DNA from 2 places in the Paenibacillus sp. FSL L8-0502 genome. Region 2 is predicted to be linked to the other one. Evidence: riboswitches for the same ligand, from Rfam matches in the RefSeq annotation. Region 2 holds a riboswitch; the other holds the start of a gene.
What was found. A riboswitch is a leader RNA that binds a small molecule or an ion and turns the genes downstream of it on or off. The one in region 2 is predicted to bind cyclic di-AMP.

Region 1 (8,014 bases), 2.7 Mb from region 2:
TTATACGAAGTACCGAACGAGTCTGACAAAGAAAAAGGAAAACAAAATTGGTCTGCAAAAGGAGCTGGGTCTGCCGGTACGGCCGGACGTACCTATGATTGCCATGGTAACCCGACTTGTAGATATGAAGGGGCTAGATCTGGTAACGAGAGTGCTTGATGAAATCTTGTATTATGATGATATCCAGTTTGTCGTTTTGGGAACAGGGGATCCGGCTTTTGAGCATTGGTTCCGTGAGGCAGCGGGACGCTATCCACTGAAAATGTCGGCGCAGCTTGCTTTTAGCGAACCTCTGTCACGAAAAATATATGCGGCAAGCGATATGTATCTTATGCCATCAAGGTTTGAGCCTTGCGGGATCAGCCAACTGCTAGCGCTTCGTTATGGAAGTATCCCTATTGTGCGAGAAACTGGGGGCCTTAACGATACCGTGCAGGCTTACAATGAGTCTACAGGGGAAGGAAATGGATTTAGCTTCACGAACTACAATGCACATGATATGCTGAACACCATTCGTCGTGCTGTTCATTTTTATCGCCAATCTGAGCATTGGTCGAAGCTTACACAGACGGCTTTCGCAGGAGAATATAGTTGGGATGTTTCAGCCGAAGCGTATATGGATATTTACCATTTGCTCACAAAGACGGACTGAACGGAGTAGGAACACCATATTCATATTAATGAAAAAGGGAATCCCTTTAGCCAGTGTTTGGCTGAGGAATTCCCTTTTTTGCTATGATCAGTCGCCCCCGCCACCACAGCTGCTTCCACATGAAGAGCCGCTGCTACACGAAGAATGGCTACCAGAATCGCCTGAATCATGGTGAGAAGAGCCTCCATGATGAGAACTGTCATGGGAGGAATGATGATGCGAGTGATGCGTATCCCAGTTCGAGCAGCCGCTTGCCGAGCTACAACCAGATGAGCTAGCTAACCCGGCATTGCCTGTAGCATCCGGGTGCATGTGTATGGCAAATTGTTCAGGTTGATACCATGAATACCATACAACAGCTAATAACAGATAGTCGACCTGTAAATAGTTGACCTTAGGCAATTGCTTACCCTCAGGATCATCCACCGCTTTATTCACCCGCTCGCGCAGATGTTGTACAATCTTATGAACCGTTTGTTGGGCTTGCTGTGAAATGGCTATATTCTCCTGAGTATTCCAACGGTTACCTGCTGGCTGCGCCGAAGTTGTGAGTTTGTAATAGTGTGAAAGCTCGTCGTTCGGTAATGGATGATTAAAAAAAGTCCCCCACAAACTGGCGCTATAGCGGTTCCAGCCAAAGCATTCCACATACAACCAATCAAACCACGCACGCTCCTCCGGCATCGGCTGAGAGCCGCCAGAATGGGGCGCATGGTGAAGCATACGACCAAAAAAAGCTTCCGAGAATTGCTGATATTCGCGGGTAAACATCAACATTTCGTGCCATAATTCATCCACATCACTACTGAACATAGGCACACGATTCATAATCGCGCATAGCATAAAATATCGTTTTAGCTCATGCCAACGCCAATCATATTCTTGCTCCGTAATCTCTGGGTGGGCTTCCATTACACGATTCCTTACGCTATGAGCATAGGAGACGGGAATGGATTGCTCCAATAGCTGCATCAGCTCCGTAATCTCTGGATGACGCTCCTGCGTAAGGGAAGAAGGAGAAGGGGAGCTGAGGAAAAAAGCATTCCGGCGCCGTGTTTTTCTGTTTCCCCGGTTCCTGCGTATTGCACGGAATATAAACCAAAAAATGATGAGGTCTATCACAATAAACAACGTCCAAAAGCTACTCATACTATCCATGATGGCTGGCTACTCCTTTCTGAAATAACACGGAATTAAGATTTAGCATTCGTTATTCAGCAGAGCGAATTCTTTTTTTATCTGGGCTAGCAGTTCAGGATTCGTGATTACATCGCAAGCAGTCCATGCCAAAGTTCTCGCAGCCAGCAGCATTCCTTCCATGGCTCGGTCCTGCATCGCCAAATCGCGGAATTCTGGTGTATGCAAGGCATGCTTCTCGTCAATAACTTGAATGTAAGGATGGATAGCAGGGCAATGAAGCGATACATTTCCGATATCCATAGAGCCATGATCTTCGCCTTCCGTTATATCTTCTTGCGAAATGCCAGCCTGTACCAAATTTGCGGTAAACGCATCGGAAAGTACACGGTTCGTGACCATTTCATCATAAGAAGTCTCATAATTGGAGGTCTCCAAACGACACCCGGCCTGTAAAGCAGCTCCTTCAGCAATTTGAATAACACGGCGAGTCAGCGGGTTCAGTTCTTGACGTGTAGCGGCCCTTACATAAAATTGGGCTGAGGCGTAATCAGGAATAATATTGGCTGCTTGCCCACCCTGATTAATGATCCCATGGATACGCACTGTACTTTTTACTTGTTGACGGAACGCATTGATGCCATTGAACGTTTGAATCACAGCGTCCAGCGCGTTAATGCCTTCGTGCGGGCTGGCAGCCGCGTGAGCGGATTGACCAAAAAATTCGAATTGTACAGCATCAATCGCCAGCGATTTGCCTGATTTTTCGTAACGATCATAAGGATGCGTCATAAGTGCTATGTCGCAATCATCAAACAAACCGGCAGCGGCCATAGGGACCTTAGCACCACGAGTTTCTTCGGCAGGTGTGCCGTATACCCGTACTTCTCCACCAGTTTCGTCGATGATCGACTTGAGGCCAACGGCAGCACCGGTACTCATCATGCATATCAGATGGTGCCCACAGGCGTGTCCTAAACCTTTCAGAGCGTCATATTCTGCCAGAAAAGCGATAACCGGCCCGGATTTTTCAGCTTTGTAAGTTGCAATAAAGGCTGTTTCTATGCCCAATACGGGTGCCTGGACCTCAAAACCGTGAAAAATGAGTTCTTCTTTTAAACGGGAAGCGGCCAGAAATTCCTCGTTTCCAAGTTCAGGATTTGCCCCAATATATAACGAAATGTCCTTAAAGCGTGGGGCATGCTGTTCAATTGTCTTTTGAATGGTCTGTTTAAAATTCATGCTGAAAACTCCTTTATATAAGCTGTAATGTAGGTACTGCGCTAGGTATGCTGAAATTGTACTATAACATTCATTGCATAATCATGCATATTCATTTATAATGACACAATCTTATTTATTATAAAGAATTTAAGGAGAGAAAAAAAGATTGAAAAAGGCATATCGTTTTACCGCCCTGGTTTTGACGGCGGTTATCTTGCTGTTGACGGGTCTTCCCATGCTCAATGCATACGGAACGGAAGCAAAGCCACAGAAAAAACTTGTAGTGGGCATGAGTGCCGACTTTCCGCCGTATGAGTTTCATAAAGTTATTAACGGTAAGGATACTATTGTTGGATTCGATGTGGAAATCGCGAAGGAAATCGCCAAAGATTTGGGTGCGGAGATGGTCCCTGAGGACATGAGTTTTGACTCTTTGCTACCTGCTCTGCAAAGTGGTCGCGTAGACTTGGTACTGTCCGGTATGACACCGACGGATGAGCGTAGAAAAAGCATTGATTTTTCAGATGTATATTATCGCTCCAAGCAAGTCATTATGGTACGCCCAGAGGATAAAGACAAATATCCTACGATGGCTGCTTTGAAAGGCGAGAAGATTGGCGCGCAAAAGGGGAGTATTCAGGAAGAAATTGCTCAAAAAGTCCCCAATGCCTCTGTAACCTCACTGGACAAAATATCCGATCTGGTACTCCAGCTGCGGACCCAGCGTATCAACGCTGTTGTGATCGAAGATACGGTTGCTAAAGGGTACACGTTAGATGGGACCGTAACACTTGCCAAAGCGATACCTGAGGATGCCGGAGCAGAAACTGCTGTAGGTATACGTAAGGGGAACGCAGAATTGCTTGCCTCTGTAAATAAAACGTTGGCTCGCCTGAAAGCGGACGGGTCGATTGAAAAGTTTTCTACAGAAGCGAGTGCACTCTCGGCAGATCGACAGGTTTCTTCTAATAACATCGTAGATATTTTTTGGAAATACCGCAGTCTTTACGCTACGGGTATTGGTTACACTCTGTTGCTGTCTGCACTCGGAGTACTGTTTGGATTTATCATTGGTCTGATCGTATCCTTGTTGCGGATGAGTGGTATACGCATCATTGAGTGGTTAGGTACCACATATGTGGAGATCCTGCGTGGCACACCTATGCTGGTGCAGCTCATGATCATTCACTACGGGATTGCTTTGACGCTGGGTGTCAATTTTACTCCACTCCAGTCCGGTATAATCACATTGTCTCTGAATAGCTCGGCATATCTGGCTGAAATTTTCCGTGCAGGTATCCAGGCAGTAGACCGTGGACAGATGGAGGCCGCACGCTCATTGGGTATGGGACGAGGCAAAGCTATGCGTCACGTCATTTTGCCACAAGCGTTTAAATCTATTTTGCCTGCTATAGGTAATGAGTTTATTACAATTATTAAAGAATCCTCCATTATTTCGACTATTGGTATGGTGGATATTATGTATCAAGCCCAGGTCATTAAGAATATTACCTACGAAGGATTAAGTCCGTTCATAATCACAGCCGCTATTTATTTTGTAATGACATTCAGCTTGTCTAAGCTGCTTGGTTTATGGGAAAGGAAGTTGAGAGCCAGTGATCACCGTTAAACAATTGCGTAAATCGTTCGGCAAGAATGAGATTTTAAAAGGCATTGATATAGATATCGCCAAAGGAGAAGTTGTCGTTATCATCGGTCCCAGCGGTTCGGGGAAGAGTACGTTTTTGCGTTGTATGAATCTGTTAGAACAGCCGACGGATGGGGAGATTTTATTTGAGGGCGAGCCGATTACAGCTCGTGGTCATAATATTAATGTAACCCGGGAAAAAATGGGGATGGTGTTCCAGCATTTTAATCTGTTCCCACACAAAACAGTGTTGCAGAACCTGACGCTTGCACCGACGCAGGTTAGAAAACAGTCAGGTAAGGAAGCGGAAAAAATTGCATTAGAACTCCTGCGTACCGTGGGGCTCGAGGATAAGAAGAATACCTATCCGAACCAGCTATCCGGTGGTCAGAAGCAACGTATTGCGATTGCGCGTGCTTTGGCCATGCAGCCGCACGTAATGCTGTTCGATGAGCCGACTTCTGCATTGGACCCTGAAATGGTTGGAGAGGTTCTGGATGTAATGAAGAAGCTCGCCGAAGGCGGTATGACAATGGTAATTGTAACGCATGAAATGGGCTTTGCCCGCGAGGTAGGCGATCGAATTATCTTTATGGATAACGGTCAAATTGTGGAGCAGGGTGCACCAGACCAGGTATTTGGCACTCCAAGCCATGATCGCACTCGTGATTTTCTTGCCAAAGTATTGTAAGAAAGTGCTGGTCTAATCATAAAAGAGCTCTCCGTTGACGGAGGGCTTTTCTTATTTTGTCACCATTTCCCCATACTTTCGTAACAAATATCGATTTCTTAATGACAAAATTGTAACGAGTGTAGTATGATGTTCAGGGTTCCCAACATTTTCATGCGGATAAGGTTACAAAATTGTGATATTATGCAGTAAGCCAAAACTTACCGGGACAGCATGCGGTTAGACAAGCGCTGAAATGCTGGCCCAAACTATGGGAAGTGCGGGGGACGTAACAACGGCAGCCATTCCGATACGTCATAAGACGATGAGGAATATGCCTAGGGGTGAATTGCACAAGCATAGGGCTTCTCCTGAGTCCGAATCCGACAGCTAACTTCGCAGGCATAAAAGAGGAGGTACATATCTTTGAAACATTTAAAACATATTGGTAAAACGATGAAAATTGCGGTGCTTGCCGCAGCTATTGCAGGGTTGGCACAGACAGCTGGAATAGCGGATGCTGCCTCGCTTCACACTGCCAAAGAGGGCGATACCTTCTTTTTGCTTGCTCAACGTTATGGAGTATCGGTAGACGAGCTAACAAAGGCTAACCCAAACATTGCCTCCAGCAATATATATGCAGGTCTGCAAATTAAGGTGCCTGGCGAAAAAAGTGTAAAGGCAGCTTCGGAATCGAAGCCGCAGCTTCTTACGGAGAAAGCAGCAGCGAATGAGGCGCCAACGATTGAAGCTTGGGGTAAAACATTCAACTATAGCAAAATAGTTGACGTTAAGGCTTCAGCGTATTCTGCCGCAGCCGATGAGAATGGTAAATGGGGCGCAGTGGACTACTACGGCAATCCGCTTAAACTAGGTACAATTGCGGTAGATCCTAACGTCATTCCGATGGGCACGAAAGTACTGGTTACAGGCTACTCCCATCCAGGTTTGCCGGATCATTCTTTTGTAGCTGTCGCTCGCGATCAGGGCAGCGCCATTACAGGAAAGCGGATTGATATCTTTATTCCAGGCAACAAATCATTTGTGAACGACTTTGGATTTCAAAATGTGAAGCTGTACGTTATTGATAAATAGCATTGTACGTATATACAGTTTAATTAAACATAATATATATTATGTAAACATAACGCCTATATCCGTATATATCTAGGTCGGACTCTTATCAGGTCCTATCCGTAAAAAGGCTGTCTTGACGAGCAGAATACTTCTGCTGGTAAGACAGCCTTTTTACGTTGCTTTAGCTTGGACCTCAATTATAAACATACTGTTATTTTCGTTCCGATGTGTGGAGTAGCCGGGGGACTGTCACAAATTTGTAGCCCTTAGCTTTTAGAGAGTGAATTAGACCCGGCAAAGCTTGGATAGTGCCTTGCAAGTTGGAACTTTGACCTCCACCAGCGTGCATTAAAATAATAGAGCCAGGCCCTGTAGCTGGAATCACATTTCGCTGAATTTGTGTTTTACTTAGTCCCTTCCAGTCGAGAGAGTCTACATTCCAGTTGACAATCATGTAGCCATGACGACGTGCCCACTTTATTTGAGGCTCTGTAATTTCACCGTAGGGTGGACGAATCAACTTGGGGCGAAAACCTGCGCTGGCTTGTAAAATACGTTCTGTTTTTGTAATCTGGTTGCGAAAGCGTTCTGGTGTAGCCTTCCTAAAATCCGGATGAGTATAGGAATGATTTCCTATAGCATGGCCTTCACGGATAATACGACGTATAATCCCCGGATGCTTTTCCGCACGGTGACCGACGATGAAAAAGGTGGCTTTGATGCCGTTGGCGTGTAATACGTCCAAAACCTGCGGCGTATACCTAGAATCGGGCACATCATCAAAGGTTAAGGCAATTTGGCGGGTGTGTGGGCCGCACATTTTAAAAATGTCCGCATGTTTTTTACGCAACATTGCTAATGTAGGAGTAGCTCGATCTGTACTCAGATGTACAGAAGAAGCAACAGCTGCTTCCTTGGGATGGGGCGTTCCGATCTTGGGAGGCGCATCCGCGTGAACGGGTAAACTTGAAAATGCTAGTAACAGTGCCAAGCATGGCAACACTCCCCTGTACGGCATATGTATCCCCCCTTTTCGTGCAGTGGTACCTAGTGGTGCTCTCGACTATTATGTACCTGTCCTATTAAAAATATGCTGGTTACCAAGTTAGGCTCATAAACGTCTGGAAAGAAGTTCGCGATGAAATGATTATCAATGAAGATGATGGAGCTAAACGTACATATTCTCTTAAACATGACCGAAAACAAGAGCATTTTCGCAAGTTTTAGCCTTACAACGGATTCGGTATCCCGTGACAGCTGGTGTATAATGGGGTTGCAATTCATAATTATACAGACATGGAATTGAAGGAAGGAAGGATAAAAGTGACCGACTTGTTTACTCCTTATCAATTAAAGGGGCTTTCTTTAAAAAATCGGATTGTTATGCCCCCGATGTGCCAATTCAGTGTGGAGGCCGAGGATGGAAATCCGACGGATTGGCATCATGTCCATTATGTGAGCCGAGCAGTAGGAGGTGCTGGTCTTATTATTGTGGAAATGACAGCGGTTCATCCTGATGGACGTATTACGGATCGTGATTTAGGTATTTGGAGTGACGAACATATTCCTGCATATCGTAAGATTGTAGAGGAAGTTCACAAGTATG
Region 2 (8,014 bases):
ACAACGCACTCTTATGAATATCTGCCTAAACAAAAAAGGGCCTTCCAACGGTTGGGTTCAAACCGTGGAAGGCAACAAGGAGTGTATATGAAAAAGGTTAGAATTAACAATATCTGATAAGTCTATTATATACTAAAATTCTCAGTTTGTCACAGGTGTTGGGATTTCAGAAATGCAATCTTGGCAAACAATTTTCCCTTTGAAGTAAATTACGTTCTCAGCATTACCGCAGAAGATACAAGCAGGCTCGTATTTTTTAAGCATGATGCGTTCGCCATCAACATAAATTTCCAACGCGTCTTTTTCCCCGATTCCCAGGGTACGGCGCAATTCGATTGGAATAACAACACGTCCGAGCTCGTCGACTTTTCTTACAATACCAGTGGATTTCATCATAATAAATCAGGCTCCTCTCGCCGTTTAAAATAATATAAGTGTCATGATTCGACAAAATTTTCTCTTTTCTGATATTTACTATACCAACGATTCCCAAAACAGTCAACCTAAAAAATGTAGTAACAGTCTGATTATGCAAAAGTATTTAGATTAAAGAGCTTTACTCATGTGCATTGCCTTATCTTATTGATGATTTATTCAATTTGTCGATTTGGAAATGTCGAAAAACTATAATTCGACATATTACGACAAAGAATGTCGAATGAGGGAAATGCTTTAGGATTTTATTGTATTTTAATCCATTATTCCGAATATTAAAGGAGCTGATATCTTGCACCAGCCACTCAGTGAAGAAAAAGTATTTAAAGACCCGGTACATAATTACATTCATGTTCAGGATACTGTGATATGGCGGTTGATCAACACGCCGGAGTTCCAACGTTTACGCCGCATACGGCAGTTAGGCACATCGTATCTTACGTTTCATGGAGCGGAGCATAGCCGTTTTTCACATTCATTGGGCGTATATGAGATTACGAGAAGTATTATTTCTCAATTTGAACGTGGAGATTTCCCAGATTGGCCGAAAGAGGAAAGGTTGGTTGCTCTGTGTGCAGCTCTATTGCATGATGTGGGGCATGGCCCATTTTCACATTCAATTGAGGAAGCCTTTCATATGAACCATGAGGATTGGACATGCCGCATTGTACTGGGAGACACGAAGATCAACGCCGTGCTACGGCAAGTTGACGAGAAGCTTCCACAAAAGGTGGCTGCGGTTATAGCCAAAACGTATGATAAGCCGATTGTTGTTAACTTGGTGACCAGTCCGCTAGATGCCGATCGTATGGATTATTTGTTGCGGGATGCTCATTCGACAGGTGTCAACTACGGCACGATTGATTTGGATCGTATTTTACGACTGTTGCGTCCTCATAATGGGAGAATTGTTGTGAAGGAATCAGGCATGCATGCAGTAGAGGATTATTTAATGTCACGCTATCAGATGTATTGGCAAATTTATTTTCATCCTGTAACACGCAGCTCGGAGATCCTTTTACGTAAAATTTTCAAGCGAGCAAAGGAATTGTTTAAAAACGGATATGAGTTTGGTTTTCTGCTGGACCCGCTGCCGGATCTGTTGAAAGGAGAGCTTACAGTAGAGCAATATCTGATGCTCGATGAGTCATTAATTCAGACCGTATTTAGCCAGTGGAAACGAGAAAAGGACGAAATTTTAAGTGATTTGAGCAGCCGCTTTATGGACCGTAGATTGTATAAATATGTAGAGATTGAAAATATGGATACAGATACCATTGACAGTATTCGGAAAGCTTTGGAAGAGGCTGGTTTGCACCCTGAATATGATTTTGAAATTGATTTTCCGACGGATCTTCCTTATGATGTGTTTCGGCAGGGTGGCTCGACGGACAACCAGATTTTACTGCTTGGACGTCAGGGCGAGGTGAGTGAAATATCCGAAGTTTCGGAAATTGTGCGCTCCATAAGTGGTATTCACCGAGGGAAATATCATATGTATTTTCCCCAGAATAAATTGAACGCGGTAAAAGACAGGCTTCCTGCCGAAATAAGGAATTATTTTGTCAAAGAATAGACAACTATATAGAAATGTAAGTAAAAAAAGGAGATGTAAACCTTGGATTTGTTCGACACTCATACTCACTTGGATGCGCCACAATTTGACGAAGATCGTGAAGAAGTTATAGCACGTGCTGTCGAATCAGGAGTAACGCGGATGATCAATATCGGATTTAATCGTGAGACCATTCCATCCACCATGAAATTGGCCGAGACGTATGATTTTATTTATGCGGCAGTTGGATGGCACCCGCAGGATGCGATTACAATGCAAGAGGGAGATTTAGAATGGATTGCATCGTTATGCAGTCATAAGAAGGTCGTAGCCATCGGAGAGATCGGTCTGGATTATTATTGGGATACATCACCGAAGGATGTTCAGCATCGGGTGTTTCGAAATCAAATTGGTCTGGCTCGTGAGCTCAAAATGCCCATTGTTATTCATAACCGGGATGCCCATGAAGATATTGTTAAGATTTTGCGTGAGGAAAAAGCGAGTGAGATTGGCGGAGTCATGCACTCCTTTTCTGGGAGCTGGGAGACAGCCCAAATGGTGCTGGATATGGGATTTCACCTTTCCTTCGGTGGTCCTATTACGTTTAAAAATGCCAAGCAGCCAAAAGAGGTGCTGGCACAGGTGCCACTGGACCGTCTGCTCATTGAAACGGACGCGCCCTACCTGACGCCGCATCCGTTTCGCGGGAAGCGAAATGAGTCTGCGCATGTGAGACTGGTAGCAGAGGCTGCAGCCCAAATTAAGGGGATTACAGTGGAGGAATTAGTGTCAATAACGACCCAAAATGCCTTGGAACGATTTGACATTCAATAAAAAAGCGAAGAAATCGATCAAAATAAAGAGATAGACGAAGCTAATCATGAATTTGTTGCAGGAAACTCGAGAATATTACAATATTTTAACCGAATATTTTGAAAAATGTACTTGAAACCTGCTTTACAACATGCATAGAAACAGGATATCATCTTTTCAGTGAATTGTTGTTTGAATGTAAACATCAACAAGTCATTTCATGAACCAGTCTCGCTGAGTCCCTTTTACAGGGAACGGGGGAACCGATATGGCTTACAGTACGTCCGGCGTATGTGCAAGAAGGGAACGTCCCTTCCGCCAGCCGGCTCGACCTAATTTCTTTTCCCGGATGGGATTGAACAGGTGGAGGAGCCGTATTTCGATTTCTTTCTGGGTCTTCGGGGTGAATGTGAAGGCGACCGCCATGAGCGGTTGACCCAAGCTAGGGCGACTCTCTACGTCCGAACCCGACAGCTAACCCCGTAAGCGTAACAAGAGAGAAGCCATCTCGTGCATGAGTTTTCCCGCATATTCACACATGCCGGAAGCCACGAAAGAGCTCTCTAGTCTCTTTCTTTGGCTTTTTTTGTTGTGAATAAAAGAAAATCTGTCATCATACTGTGGTTAAACAGGGGAGGACAGCATGCCGCGAAGACGGGTACATGGTGCAGGACAGTCGCAGTTTGGGCTTGTCTTGTAGAAAATCTGTTATAGTCACGTCAAATCTCAACTATGTCTTACTCCAGACGGCGGGCTATGTAAGGAGGACGGAGGAAATGGGCATTTTCCAAAAAGAGGAGACCCATGAGTCACGCTCATCCAGCATGTCTTACGTATTGCGTTGGAAGCAAGAGAATGTGCGCCAGGCTGCTTTGGTTGCTATTTTTCTAATCGCGCTAACGATTATGATTTCAATTCTGATGTACACGCAATCTAAAAAACAAGTCTTTTTTGTCATTGATGGCAAGGCATCTGCGGTAGAAACCCGGGAATCCAAGCTTCAAGATTTGCTGAGCGAGCATTCCATTTCACTTCAGCCGCATGATACAATTTCTATGCCGCTAAATGGAGCAGTACAGGATGGGGACCGCGTAGTCATTAAACGTGCCAATCAAGTTAAAGTATCTTCAGGCAATGAGACGAAAAAGCTGTACACAACAGAAAATACAGTAGAAGGTGCCATTCGTACCTCGGGCTATAAATTATCGTCAACGGATAAAGTTTATCCTGCGTTGGATGCCTCTGTTTCGTCTAACATGGACATAAAAATCGTCCGTGTGAAGAAACAGCAGGTCGAACAGAAAAAACAGGTGCCTTATCAGGTCATCAAAACGGCCGATCCGAGTCTTTATAAAGGCGATAATCGGGTCATTCAAAGCGGCAAATCGGGTGTGGTAGTCCAGCACGTTCAAAAGGTATATCATGATGGAAAGTTGGTATCCAAACAGCTGGTTAACAAGGAAGTTGCACAGAACCGTGTGGATAAGGTTATTGCGGTAGGAACGAAGAAAAAGCCGGTCGTTCTTGCTGCTTCCGTCGGTCCCAATGATGCGGTTAAGACAACAACGGTTAGTTCGGGCAGTGCTGTCCGTAAAGCAGGCGTCAATTTTAAATATAGCAAAGTTTTACAAAATGTCTCCATGACGGCGTATTCCTCACAGGAGCCAGGTATCGGTACACGTACTGCATCCGGCACGCGCGTGACGGAAGGCCGCACCATCGCTGTCGATCCGAGTATAATTCCAATCGGCTGGTGGGTGTATATCGAAGGGGTGGGCTTCCGCCGTGCGGAGGATACCGGTGGCGCGATTAAAGGCCACAAAATCGATGTGTATTATGAGAGTTTGAGCCGAGCCAACCAATTTGGTCGTAAGCACGGTAAAACCGTATATGTTATCGGACCGGTAAAGCCTGAAATCAACTAAAACAGGTTGTGTATGTTGAGGGCAATGCGATAGTATTAACAACATAGTTATGCCATGCTAAGAAGAGGATATCCTCTTCTTATTTTGTTTTCAAAAGCAGGGAAAGATAAATATAGCTTGCTGTGTAGCAGTGGAGGGAAATGCAAATGATCAAGGAAGTGATCGTGGTAGAGGGCCGGGATGATACGGTGGCCATTCGCCGCGCTGTTGAAGCGGATACAATAGAAACTGGCGGCTCAGCCATTAATAAAATGACGCTGCGTAAAATTGCATTGGCGCAGGAGCGGCGGGGGGTCATCATTTTAACCGATCCCGATCATGCAGGGGAGCGCATCCGTAAGATTATCGCTTCCAAGGTACCCGGCTGCAAGCAGGCCTTTATACCCGAGGCAGAAGCGACGCGCAAAGGAGATATTGGTGTGGAGAATGCCTCACCGGAAGCGATCAGACACGCTCTCGCACGGGTTCATACGACAGTAGAAGGCGCCGACCCGCTGATTGAGTGGGCGGACCTGATTGATGCTGGACTTATCACCCACCCCAATGCTGCTGCACGCCGTATGGCCTTAGGGAATGTGCTGGGTATTGGTTATTGTAACGGAAAGCAGCTACATAAACGGCTCTCTGTATTTCAGATCAGCCGCGAGGAATTTGCCGGAGCGCTGGCACAAATTGAAAGTGAAGGATTGTGATATTCGTATGACAGGGATTCAAGATATAGCAACACCGCGGCGTACGAAGGAAATTATTCAACGGCACGGTTTTTCGTTCAAAAAGAGTTTGGGACAAAATTTCCTGATTGATCAAAATATTCTCAATAAGATTGTGAATGCTGCCGGATTGGATGAGACGAAGGGCGCACTTGAGATTGGTCCTGGGATTGGCGCTTTGACTGAGAAGCTGGCGCAATCGGCCAAGGTAGTTACCGCTGTCGAGATTGACCAGCGGCTACTGCCAATTCTCGAAGAAGTGTTGGCCCCTTATGAGCATGTGAAGGTACGTCATGGAGACGTGCTGAAGCTGGATTTACGCGAGGTATTTGCAGCTGATTTTGCAGACGTGAGTAAAGTAAGTGTCGTGGCTAATCTGCCGTATTACGTTACTACACCGATTCTGATGAGGCTACTTGAGGACAAGCTCCCTTTGGAGAATATCGTCGTTATGATCCAAAAAGAAGTGGCTGAGCGTATGGCTGCGTCTCCTGGAACGAAGGATTACGGCAGTCTGAGCATTGCAGTACAATATTACAGCGAACCTGAATTAGTCTGTATTGTACCGAATACAGTATTTATTCCCCAGCCAAATGTGGAGTCTGCAGTCATTCGGTTGCGTGTACGGGAAGCCCCTCCGGTGGAAGTGGTGGATGAGAAGCACTTCTTTGAAGTGGTTCATGCTGCTTTTGCCCAGCGTCGTAAAACCATCTCCAATAACTTAAAAAGCCGATTCTTCACCAAAGAGAACAAGGACACGTTGGAGCCGTTGTTGCAACAAGCTGGTATTGAACCCTCCCGTCGAGGAGAAACGCTAAGTATTGAGGAATTTGCGCGTCTCAGTGCTGTTCTGGTGGAAGCAGGTATATCCTAAGCTGGAACCAAACTGTGCATTCACCCATACGATATACGAGGGGTGATACAGTGTGATGAGTTTAGGAGACTTGGTCGTTCGGAAATCGTACGGCGGAGATGTCACGTTTCGCGTTGAGGACATCCAGCGGGATAAAGCGATCATTAAGGGAATAGAATTTCGGTTGCTGGCCGATTCCCCGGTGAACGATCTGGTCAGAGTGCCTGCAGACCAGATTAGCGGTAAGACTCAGCAGGCTCACATTAAGGCTGGTGAGTCTCTTAATCTGTTGCAACGGGCACGCCAGCAGCAAGCTGCTCGTAGTCAGGCAGCTCTGGTTGGGGACTGGAGTGATCCAGTCGAGTCAACGTATTTTGAAATGCCGGGAAAGGTTCTTCATCTGGATGGAGATCCCGGCTATTTGAAAAAATGTCTCAGTTTATATGAACAGCTCCGTGTTCCTGCAGAGGGACATCACGTTCATGAATCGGCAATGGCGGATACGTTGTACCGGCTGCTTCCCCGTATCCGTCCGGATATTGTAGTGATTACCGGACATGATGGCGTGCTAAAGCAGCCACAGCCTTACGATTTGTACAGCTTGAAAAGTTATAAAAATTCGCAAAATTTTGTGGCGGCAATTCAGGTAGCAAGACAATATGAACGTCATCTGGATTCGCTGACCATTGTAGCGGGGGCGTGCCAGTCCCATTTTGAGGCGCTGCTGCGTGCGGGAGCGAACTTCGCCAGCTCACCAGGGCGTATCCTGATTCACGCGCTGGACCCCGTTTACGTGGCTGCCAAGGCGGCCTTTACTTCGATCCGAGATACGGTGAATATGGGGGACCTGTTTCACCAGACAATCAGCGGCAGTCGCGGAGTGGGTGGAATTGAAACCAGAGGAAGCTATCGCATCGGCCTGCCGAAGCTTGAAAATTTGTCAACGCTTAAAGTAACGCCTTCCGCAATCTAGGATTCAAATGTGCCAATAGGATTGACTTGAACAAAAAGCCTCTGCTTTCAGAGGCTTTTTGTCATTTTTTATATAAATTATTCCTGTTCGCAAAAAATTAAATTGACAACTTATTTTTCGTGTTGTTATAATATTTAGCTCGATTTGACAATCCATCTAAAATTCGTTATAATGGACAAGGAAAGAGGTGGTCGTTAGGCAATGGCTAAAAATACGCTGTTGGAAATCAAACGCAGTCTCGACGCACATGTAGGGCAAAAAATTTTGCTGCGGGCTAACGGCGGACGCCGTAAGACCGTCGAACGAACTGGTGTCTTGGAAGAAACGTACCCTTCTGTTTTTATCGTCAAGCTGGATCAGGAGCAACAGACGTTTAAACGTGTCTCCTACAGCTATGCTGACATCCTTACCGAGTCGGTGGAAGTCAGCGTATATGATCCCGACTCCCATACAAGTGTAGTCGAATATTTTGAAACACCTTAATTCATTTCGTGATTTATACCAGCTTTGCAGGTTTAACGACGGCTTCGTCATTTCAAATGACGGGGCCGTTTTGTATATACAGAGCAGGATGAAGCATGACATCTCTGCACATACTAAGCCGGGAATGATCTTCCTTATTCCATTGCCGAAGGAGGCGTATGTATGAGCCGAAGAAGACGGAGTGTCATGTCGGAGGAGCTAAAGTACGAGCTGGCCAAAGATCTTGGATTTTACGACACGGTCAAGGAAGAAGGCTGGGGAGGCATT

Region 1: another riboswitch for cyclic di-AMP. It lies ahead of NSQ57_RS13325 (3D domain-containing protein); the one in region 2 lies ahead of NSQ57_RS00140 (3D domain-containing protein).

Annotation. Positions count from the first base shown of each region.
Region 1 is NZ_CP151958.1:3,137,392-3,145,405, reverse strand. Features, by position in the region: gene glgA (glycogen synthase GlgA) at 1-652, shown strand, start outside; gene NSQ57_RS13345 (hypothetical protein) at 740-1,810, opposite strand; gene NSQ57_RS13340 (M20 family metallopeptidase) at 1,853-3,031, opposite strand; gene NSQ57_RS13335 (ABC transporter substrate-binding protein/permease) at 3,180-4,643, shown strand; gene NSQ57_RS13330 (amino acid ABC transporter ATP-binding protein) at 4,630-5,352, shown strand; cyclic di-AMP (ydaO/yuaA leader) riboswitch at 5,583-5,751, shown strand; gene NSQ57_RS13325 (3D domain-containing protein) at 5,758-6,426, shown strand; gene NSQ57_RS13320 (polysaccharide deacetylase family protein) at 6,620-7,426, opposite strand; gene NSQ57_RS13315 (NADH:flavin oxidoreductase/NADH oxidase) at 7,732-8,014, shown strand, end outside.
Region 2 is NZ_CP151958.1:26,944-34,957, forward strand. Features, by position in the region: gene rsmI (16S rRNA (cytidine(1402)-2'-O)-methyltransferase) at 1-17, shown strand, start outside; gene NSQ57_RS00125 (AbrB/MazE/SpoVT family DNA-binding domain-containing protein) at 142-396, opposite strand; gene NSQ57_RS00130 (HD domain-containing protein) at 728-2,011, shown strand; gene NSQ57_RS00135 (TatD family hydrolase) at 2,054-2,824, shown strand; cyclic di-AMP (ydaO/yuaA leader) riboswitch at 3,026-3,308, shown strand; gene NSQ57_RS00140 (3D domain-containing protein) at 3,580-4,728, shown strand; gene rnmV (ribonuclease M5) at 4,875-5,420, shown strand; gene rsmA (16S rRNA (adenine(1518)-N(6)/adenine(1519)-N(6))-dimethyltransferase RsmA) at 5,428-6,312, shown strand; gene yabG (sporulation peptidase YabG) at 6,368-7,264, shown strand; gene NSQ57_RS00160 (Veg family protein) at 7,466-7,747, shown strand; gene NSQ57_RS00165 (small, acid-soluble spore protein, alpha/beta type) at 7,910-8,014, shown strand, end outside.